4 regions of the Comamonas sp. C11 genome follow, and region 4 is predicted to be linked to each of the others. Evidence: predicted binding sites of a transcription regulator. Region 4 holds the regulator's gene; each other region holds the start of a gene.
What was found. Region 4 encodes FNR, which switches genes on or off when oxygen is low (the NO sensors DNR and NnrR bind a similar motif). Its sites were predicted from a motif close to TTGATNNNNATCAA; they were not measured.

Region 1: the regulator FNR is predicted to act here: its motif matches at 1,316-1,329, upstream of NOX35_RS11885 (MBL fold metallo-hydrolase RNA specificity domain-containing protein).
Region 2: the regulator FNR is predicted to act here: its motif matches at 1,653-1,666, upstream of NOX35_RS14065 (PAS domain-containing methyl-accepting chemotaxis protein).
Region 3: the regulator FNR is predicted to act here: its motif matches at 1,199-1,212, upstream of NOX35_RS12080 (universal stress protein).

What each region holds. Positions count from the first base shown of each region.
Region 1 covers NZ_CP101743.1:2,593,207-2,595,407, forward strand. Annotated here, with positions in the region: gene NOX35_RS11880 (efflux transporter outer membrane subunit) at 1-1,215, shown strand, start outside; gene NOX35_RS11885 (MBL fold metallo-hydrolase RNA specificity domain-containing protein) at 1,413-2,201, shown strand, end outside.
Region 2 covers NZ_CP101743.1:3,076,924-3,079,124, forward strand. Annotated here, with positions in the region: gene NOX35_RS14065 (PAS domain-containing methyl-accepting chemotaxis protein) at 1-1,424, opposite strand, end outside; gene NOX35_RS14070 (MHYT domain-containing protein) at 1,688-2,201, shown strand, end outside.
Region 3 covers NZ_CP101743.1:2,643,475-2,645,675, reverse strand. Annotated here, with positions in the region: gene NOX35_RS12085 (bacteriohemerythrin) at 25-582, shown strand; gene NOX35_RS12080 (universal stress protein) at 649-1,086, opposite strand; gene NOX35_RS12075 (hypothetical protein) at 1,243-1,716, opposite strand; gene NOX35_RS12070 (2OG-Fe dioxygenase family protein) at 1,906-2,201, opposite strand, start outside.
Region 4 covers NZ_CP101743.1:2,339,602-2,341,802, reverse strand. Annotated here, with positions in the region: gene hemN (oxygen-independent coproporphyrinogen III oxidase) at 1-510, opposite strand, end outside; gene fnr (fumarate/nitrate reduction transcriptional regulator Fnr) at 779-1,501, shown strand; gene NOX35_RS10745 (hypothetical protein) at 1,640-1,903, opposite strand.

The DNA.
Region 1 (2,201 bases), 250 kb from region 4:
CTGGTGGAGCGTGCGGGTGAAGCCAACACCGATGTGCAGACCGCTGCGGCACGTCTGGCCGAAGCGCGGGCACTGCTGCGCTCGGCCGATGCGCAGCGCCAGCCGCAGATCGCGACCGGGGGCGGTGCCGCCCGTCAGGCCGGAGTGAACACCGCGAACGGCATGCAGCCCGCAACCCTGGTCACGGCCGGCTTGAACTTCTCCTACGAAGCGGATCTGTTCGGCAGGCTGTCGCGGGCCAGCGAAGCGGCACGCGAGGACGCCAATGCACGCGAGGCCTTGCTGCAGAGCACGCGCCTGATGGTGCAGGCCGATGTGGCCCAGACCTATCTGCAGCTGCGTTCGCTGCAGACCGAACGCCAACTGGTCGAGCAGAGCCTGGCGGCCTATCGCGAGACTCTGACGCTGATCGAGAAGCGCTACCGCGCCGGCGATGCTGCCGAGCTGGATGTGGCGCGCATGCAGACCGAGGTTTCGGCCACCGAGGCCGAGACGCTGGCGCTGGAGCGCCAGCAGGCGGCCCTCACGCATGCGCTGGCCGTGCTGGTCGGCGATGTGGCCAGCGGTTTTGCGCTGGCTTCGCAGCCGCAGGCGGCAACGCTGCCCGTGATTCCGGCAGGCGTGCCCGCCACGGTGCTGGCACGCCGCCCCGATGTGTCGGCGGCCCAGGCATCGGTGCTGGCGGCCCAGGCGCGCGTGGGCGTGGCACAGGCCGCGTGGTTTCCCGCCATCACGCTCACGGGCAATGGCGGCTATGCCTCGCCGGAGCTCGGCGATCTGTTCAAGTGGTCTGCGCGCTCCTGGGGCATAGGCGCCTTGCTGTCCCTGCCCATCTTCGACGGCGGCCAGCGCGCTGCGCAGGAAGAGGGCGCCCGTGCGCGCCTGGAGGCCGCCGTGGCAGCCCAGCGCGGCCAGGTGCTCGCGGCCTTCCGGGAGGTCGAGGATCAGCTCAGTGCCTTGCGCCTGCTCTCGGGCCAGGCCCGTGTGTTGGGGCAGGCCGTGCAGTCTTCCGAGCGGGCCACGCACCTCTCGGACGTGCGCTATCGCAACGGTCTGGTGAGCCAGCTGGAGCTGCTGGATGCGCGCCGCAACGAGCTGCGTAACCGGCGCCAGGCCTTGCAGGTGCGTACTGCGCAGTACACGGCCACGGTGGCCCTGATTCGTGCACTGGGCGGAGGCTGGGGCAGCGGCGAGCCGCAGGCGGCTCGCGGATGAGGCGATAGCTGCGCTGTCCGCCATGGCGGCCGGTTTGCCGGCTTGTGACGCCTGCTGCTCAGCCAGCCGGTATTTGCAGCGCCCGGACAGGCTCAGCGGTTTGATGGGCATCAAGGCAAGACTTGAGGCACTGGCGGTGCAGGCGCCAGTGGTGCTAGATTCATTGGCGGTCCATGTGGATCGTCAATGGATGCTTCATGAACATCACTTTTCACGGTGCGGCGCAGTCGGTCACGGGGTCCTGCTTTCTGGTCGAGGCGCATGGCTGTCGCTTTCTGATCGACTGCGGCATGGCCCAGGGCGGCCGCGAGGCTGACGAGCACAACCAGCAAGCCTTTGCCTTTGATGCCGCAGGCCTGGACTTCGTCGTTCTGACCCATGCGCACATCGATCACAGCGGCCTGCTGCCCAAGCTCGTGGCCCAGGGCTTCAAGGGCCCTATCTATGCCACGCTGTCCACCAAGGACTTGCTCGAGGTCTTGCTCAAGGACAGTGCCCATATCCAGATGATGGATGCCGAGCGTGCGGCGCGGCGTCGGCGTGAAGGTCGGGGGCGTGAGCGCGAGCTGACGGTTCCTCTGTATTCGCTGGCCCATGTGGCGAGCACGCTGGAGCAGGTCCAGGCCAGGGCCTATGGACAGAGCTTCGAACCCCATCCTGCGGTGACGTTACGTTTTCAGGATGCCGGGCATATTCTGGGCTCGGCCATTGTGGAGCTGTGGCTGGCAGATGGCCATGGCGGCACGCGCAAGCTGGTGGCCAGCGGCGATTTGGGCCAGCCGGGGCGGGTGATTCTGCGCGATCCCACGCCGATCATGGACGCCGATGTGCTGCTCATCGAGTCTACCTATGGCGATCGGCAGCACAAGAGCACGGGCGATACCCTGGAGGAGCTGGTCGATGTGGTCACGCGCACGGTTCCCCATGGCAATGTGGTCATCCCGGCATTTGCCGTGGGGCGCACGCAGGAGCTGCTCTATCACTTT
Region 2 (2,201 bases), 740 kb from region 4:
ACCGACTTCCCGACCTGGCTGATCTCCTCGCTTTGTTCGCGCGTGGCCTTGCTGATCTCGGCAATGAAGTCCGCCACGCTGCGCGCCTGAGAAACGATATCCCCGATATTGCTCCCCGCATCGCTGACCACCAGAGAGCCCGCCTCGACGGTGGCCGTGCTGGCCTGAATCAGCGCCTTGATCTCCTTGGCGGCATCGGCGCTGCGCTGCGCCAGGGCCCGCACCTCACCGGCAACCACGGCAAACCCCCTGCCATGCTCGCCTGCGCGGGCGGCCTCCACGGCCGCATTCAGCGCCAGCAAGTTGGTTTGAAAGGCAATGCTGTCAATCACGCCGACGATGTCGGCAATGCGGCGGGAGTTGGCCGTAATCGACTCCATGGTGGAGACGATCTGATCCATGGACTGGCCCCCGCGCAAGGCCGCCGCGCTGGCTTCGCTGGCCAGCACACCGGCTTTTTGGGCTGTATCGGCGCTGGACTGAACCCGGGCCGTGATCTGCTCCATGGAGGCCGAGGTCTGGGCCACATTCACCGCCAACTGCTCCGTCTGCCCGTGCAGATAGCTGTTGCCCTGCTCGATCTCGTTACAGGCCTGCTGAACATTGAGCGCCTGCTGATTCACATCGTCCACCAGCCAGCGGAACATGAGACCGATCTGGTTGACCGTGCGCAGCGTGGTGCCGATTTCATCCGTGCGCTGCAGGTATTGCGTCTGCCGGTTGTTGCCGGTGGCCACGTTCAGCGACTGACGCTTGAGCAGCTCCAGCGGCGTGGCGAACTGGCTCTCGAGCAATAGCGTCATCACCATCAGGGCCACCGTCATGAAGGCCGCCATCGACAGGAACTGCATCTGGCTTTGAGCCAGCAGCCAGGCCCCAAGCACCAGAGCGCCCCACAAGGCCAGCGAGTTCAGGCGAATGCGCCGGCGCACCCCCATGTGCCGCCAGATCGACAGCAGCTTCCCCAGCCCCTTCTGGGAGACTATGCCTTTGTGCAGCTCGGGAGCTGAACCGCCCTTGTCGTGCATGGACTCATACAGCTTTTGCGCCGCCTCGACCTCTTTGCGCTCGGGCTGGGTGCGCACCGACATATAGCCCTTGGCCTTGTCATTGCGGATGATGGGAATGGCATTGGCCCGAACCCAGTAGTGGTCCCCGTTCTTGCGCCGGTTCTTGACCAGTGCGCTCCAGGGCTCGCCGCTTTTGAGCGTGGCCCACATGTCGGCAAAAGCGGCCGGGGGCATGTCCGGGTGGCGCACCAGATTGTGCGTCTGCCCGATGATCTCTTGCGGCTCGAAGCCGCTGACCTCCATGAACGCCTGATTGGCATATTTGATGTAGCTCTCCGTGTCCGTGGTGGACATCAGAGTTGCATGCTCATCAAAGCTGTACTCCCGCTGGGTTACCGGTGCGTTCACTCTCATATGTGCCTTCTGTGGTCAATGGCCTGACAAAACGAGATACCGCCCAGATTGAGTGAAGCCGGCACGCCTTGGGCACCCGTGCGATCGCTCCTTGAGCGCTTGCTTGTATCAAGTGCTTACATATTCCTTGACTGGTCTCAATTTTTGAATATAGATCAGATCTGATGTATCTACCTAGCATCTAATCAGATCTGATTCATCAAATCACCTTGATGGCTCTGAATTAATTTGATACAAGTCAATTTACAAATTCTGGATTCTTCTTGTTCGGCAACCAGGAGAGGCTCATGGATGCAATGGTCAGCACCAGCTACAGCATGGAATTGGTTGTACTGTCGTACGCGATTTCAATGATTGGCGCCTTCATTGCGCTGATCTCCGCCAGGCGACTTGAGCCGGAGATTGATGACCGTCAGAGCTATCTGATGAGCCTTGGCAGCACAGGGATTGCCCTGGGCGGCATTGGCGTATGGTCGATGCATTTCATTGCCATGCTTGCGCTGCGCATGGACCTTGGGACCGGCTACTCGGTATGGGAGACAGGCGTGTCGCTCATTGCCGCGGTGGCAATCTCGGCTCTGGCTTTTCATATCGTGGCTCGCAACCCGCGCAGCATTGGTCGTTTGTTGCTGGCCGGATCCATGCTCGGGCTGGGCGCCGTTGTCATGCACTACCTAGGCATGTATGGCATGCGTTTTGGAGGCCACCTGGAGTGGGACTATGAGCGAATCGCCATGTCGGTGCTTATTGCTCTGGTGGCTGCAACTGCGGCGCTGT
Region 3 (2,201 bases), 300 kb from region 4:
ATCAAAGCGGCATATGACAAGCTCGTGAATACTTCTTCGGAAATCCTCAAATTTCTGGAGAACACAATGGCATTGCTGGTCTGGGTCCCCGAGCTGGACACCGGGATTGCGGAGATCGACCGGCAGCACCGCCGCATCGTCGACTACATCAACCGGCTCTACGAGCTGCGAAGTTCGCCCGACCGAGAGGGCCTGGGGGATGTCATCGGCGAGATGATCGACTACACCGTCTCGCATTTCGTCTTCGAGGAAAGCCTGATCGAAAGCGCTGGCTACATGTTCGCCGGGCCGCACAAAAAAGTGCACGAGCTGTTCACGCGCCGCGTGATCGAGATGCAGACCCGCTTTGATGCGGGCGAGGATGTGGCTGCCGAATTGCACGGCATGCTCTCGCGCTGGCTGTTCAACCACATCCGCAACGAAGACCATGGCTATGTGGATTCGGCCAAGGTCTATATACGCATGATGTCCAAAGAAAGCGGACACGCGGCAGAAAAAGAACGGCTCAAAACGGAAGTGCTGCAGGAGCTGGAATTGCAGCGCAAGAAAAAGGGCTGGCTGGCCCGGCTGCTCAATCGCTGAGCACTCTGATTCACCAGCAAAACGGCTCCTTGGGGAGCCGTTGCTTCGTGGGCAGCCGCCTTGCGCTTACTCGCGCACAACAAGAACCGGGATTTTGACTGCGCCCAGCACGCGTTGCGTGACGCTGCCCAGCATCAGCTTCTCAAGGCCGCGACGCCCCTGCGAGCCCATGACGACAAGGTCTGCGCCCACGCTTTCCATGGTGCGCACAATGCCTTCATGCACTGCATGACCCTCACCCACCAGGGTCTTCACGGGCACGCCTGCCTCATCCATGATGGCCTTGACCGCATCCAGGGCGGTGTTGGCCTCGGCGGTGGCCGCGCTCAGATACTGTGACTGGCCATAGGCAAAGTCGGCGCCCACGCCGGTAAAAGGATAGGGATCGACCACATACACCGCCGTCACGGCGCAGCCGAAGACCTTGGAGAGCTCGGCGGCCTTGCGTGCCGCCAGCATGGATGGCTTGGAGCCGTCGACCGGAACCAGAATGTGATTGAACATGGACATATGTTTCCCCTTTCAGGTTGCAGGCGACAAGGACCTCAAGCCAGAGGCCCGGGGCAGATGCCGCTCTTGAGATAGCGAGAGTCTGCCTTCATCATGCCTCAGCGTGTTGACATGAATCAACCCTGAAGTTCACACCGACCAAGGTCTGGCTCAGATGCAGACATGGGCCGCCTGGTATTCGTAGCATTTGTCCAGCAGTCTGTCGGACTTGTCGGTAATCGTGATGCGAGAGCCGTCCGGGCGCAACAGGGAGACATTCTTGAAGGCTGGCTCGTGGGGTTTGCTTGGCGCATCGCGGCGCACGGTCCATTCCTCCTGGACGATGCCGTCCGGCATGTCCAGCATCACGACGATCTGCTCTGTATCGTCCGACAGTCGAATGCACTTGGCATCATTGAACTCGACCACAGTCCCGGCCGGCGCGGCAAGGCCATAAGGACATTCCTCCACGCCGTGAATCGGCACCGAGGCATCGCCAAGGGTAATCTCGAGACCATTGCGAAAGTAGATCGTGGGCTCCTTGGTGTAGGCCGCCTGCGCAGGACGGTCTTGCGAAGGCTTGCAGGCCGCTACTGTGACAAGAGCTGTCAGTACTGAAATGCCAAGGGCGTAAAAGCGATTCATATAGAAAACCACGCCCCGCAGGGCGTGGTGTCGGCCAGCTGATCTGGCTTGCTGGATGCAGGGAAGACTTGAAGAGGCGAAAGCTTCGTCGCGACGAGCCTGCATCATGCAGTTTTGAGGCCGTCACTTTGACGTATTGAGAATGTTACAGTTTTGCTCAAATTTTCCGAACAAAGCCGTCCGTCTCAATCAAGCGGCCTGGCCCTGCTGCTCCTGGAGCTCGGCACCCTGGAAGCTGCCACGACGATAGGTCAGCACCAGCGTATCGCGCACGCCGCCGTGCTCGACGGGTTGAATCGGCGTGGTTTCATGAATCATCCGTGCATCGTCGAGCAGCATCACGGACCATGGCTCGGTCAACGTGAAACGCTGGCCGTTGGGACCGGTCGCCTCGAACACGCGAGTCTCGCCTCCCTTGACGCCCTTGCGCCCCACCAGCAGCACGGCGACCAGATCGACGCCATCGCGGTGCGCGCCTTCGGGCG
Region 4 (2,201 bases):
CAGGCGATTGAAGCCCATGTCCTTGAGTGCCTTCAACCTCTCGTTGCTGACCGTGCGCGGATCGACCTCGATGGAATACTCGCCGGCTGGATCGAGCTTGAAATGCTCACGCATCAGAAGCATCAGCTGCCGCAGCTCGGCATCGCTGAAGAAGGTCGGCGTGCCGCCTCCCAGATGCAGCTGGCTTACCAACTGGCCTTTGCCGCAATGCTCGGTATGCATGGCCAGTTCACGGCTCAGATAATCCAGATACTCGGCAGCCTTCTCATGATGCTTGGTCACGATCTTGTTGCAGGCGCAGTAATAGCAAAGCGACTCGCAAAACGGCACATGCACATAAACGGACAGGGGCAAGGCACGTGAGCCCGAATGCGTCTTGCGCTGTTTCAATGCCAGGATATAGTCGTCTGCACCAAAAGCCTCAACAAAACGGTCGGCTGTTGGGAATGATGTGTAGCGTGGGCCGGGGATATCAAAGCGGCTCAGCAACTCAGGCGTGACTGCGGTCATAACTGGGAGTTAGGGTGCGCCCACACTCTGTATAGAGCAGATTTCAATGGAAATCAGATCCTGAAAATCATGCCCGAAATAGGCAAAAGCGCATGTTTTTGAACGAATACGGGCAATGTGCCCCAAGGCAATCACCCTGTCCTTGATGAAAATCAAGAGACATCAAGGCGAGTGCTGCGACAATTTGATCCATCTCATCTTCAACCACGAGGTCAACGACCGGCGCGACTCTCCACTCTGTGTCTGTCTGCGCCGTTGCTAAAAGCCCATGAATCTTCAGACCATCAAAGCATCCTGCTCCAACTGCAATCTGCGTGAACTGTGCATGCCCATGGGCCTGGACGATGAACAAATGGAGCGTATTGACGAGATTGTGGCCACGCGCCGCAAGGTCAAGCGCGGCGGGCTGCTATTTCGCAATGGCGAAGAGTTCACCTCGCTGTACGCCATTCGCACCGGCTTCTTCAAGACCAGCGTGGCCACTGAGGATGGACGCGACCAGGTCACAGGCTTTCAGATGGCCGGCGAGATCATTGGCCTGGACGGCATCGTCAACGACCACCACACCTGCGATGCCGTGGCCCTGGAAGATGCCGAAGTCTGCATCATGCCTTTCGACAAGCTCGAGCAGCTCTCGCGCGAAGTCACGGCGCTGCAAAATCATGTGCACAAGGTCATGAGCCGCGAAATCGTGCGCGAGCATGGCGTAATGCTGCTGCTGGGCAGCATGCGCGCCGAAGAGCGTCTGGCAGCCTTTGTGCTGAACCTGGTGCAGCGTCTGTCGGCACGCGGCTTTTCGAAGTCGGAGTTGGTGCTGCGCATGACGCGTGAAGAAATCGGCAGCTATCTGGGACTCAAGCTGGAGACCGTGAGCCGCACCTTCTCCAAGTTCGCCGAGGAAGGCATCATCGAAGTCAGACAGCGCCATCTGCGCATTCTGGATACCGATGCGCTCAAGCGCATCGTCAACAGCCAGCAATGCCAGGGCTAAGTTAAGACAGCGGGCTTTTTTGATGGCAGCGAATGCCTGCCAGAAGCTTCCCGCCGCCGAGGCCGCCAGCACAGAGAGCGACCAAGCACCATCCGGGGCCGCCACCGGCCCCGAAACTGCGGCCCTGTGCGCAGCGCTTTACTCGACCAGGGGCTCCGAGACTATGCCCTGGTTCAGATCGCTGGCCGAACGCCCCAACATGACAGTCATCAGTCCGCTGGCCACGGCGACCGCCCAGAAGGCAAAAAAGGCCAGGGTGTAAATGGCATTGCGCGACCATTCCAGAGGCGAGCCCAGCCAGTGCATGTCCAGCGGGTCCACAAAGGCAAATACCACCATTTCCATGATTGCCGCAGCCAGAAAAGCCGGCCAGACAATCCACATCCAGCGTCGAGCATCCATCGCGATTCTCCTTGGCCTGTGGGTTTGAACCCATTTTGCACAATTGCCATGACCTTCCCTGCCACACCAAGGGCATGCACTCAGATAGGAAACCCTGAACCGCTATTATTTAAAGAGCTTCCAGTGCATTCTTTGTATTGACTTAAGGTCAATATCTATCTGAAATAAGCTTTGATAAAGCGCTATGCGCTCCTGATATTGAACCCGCCCGGCCATCCTTTGCCGGTTTTTGAGCACTGCAGACAACCGTCCGACTCTGCGGTCGACCAAGACATAGAGCTCCGCCACGACCGGCCGT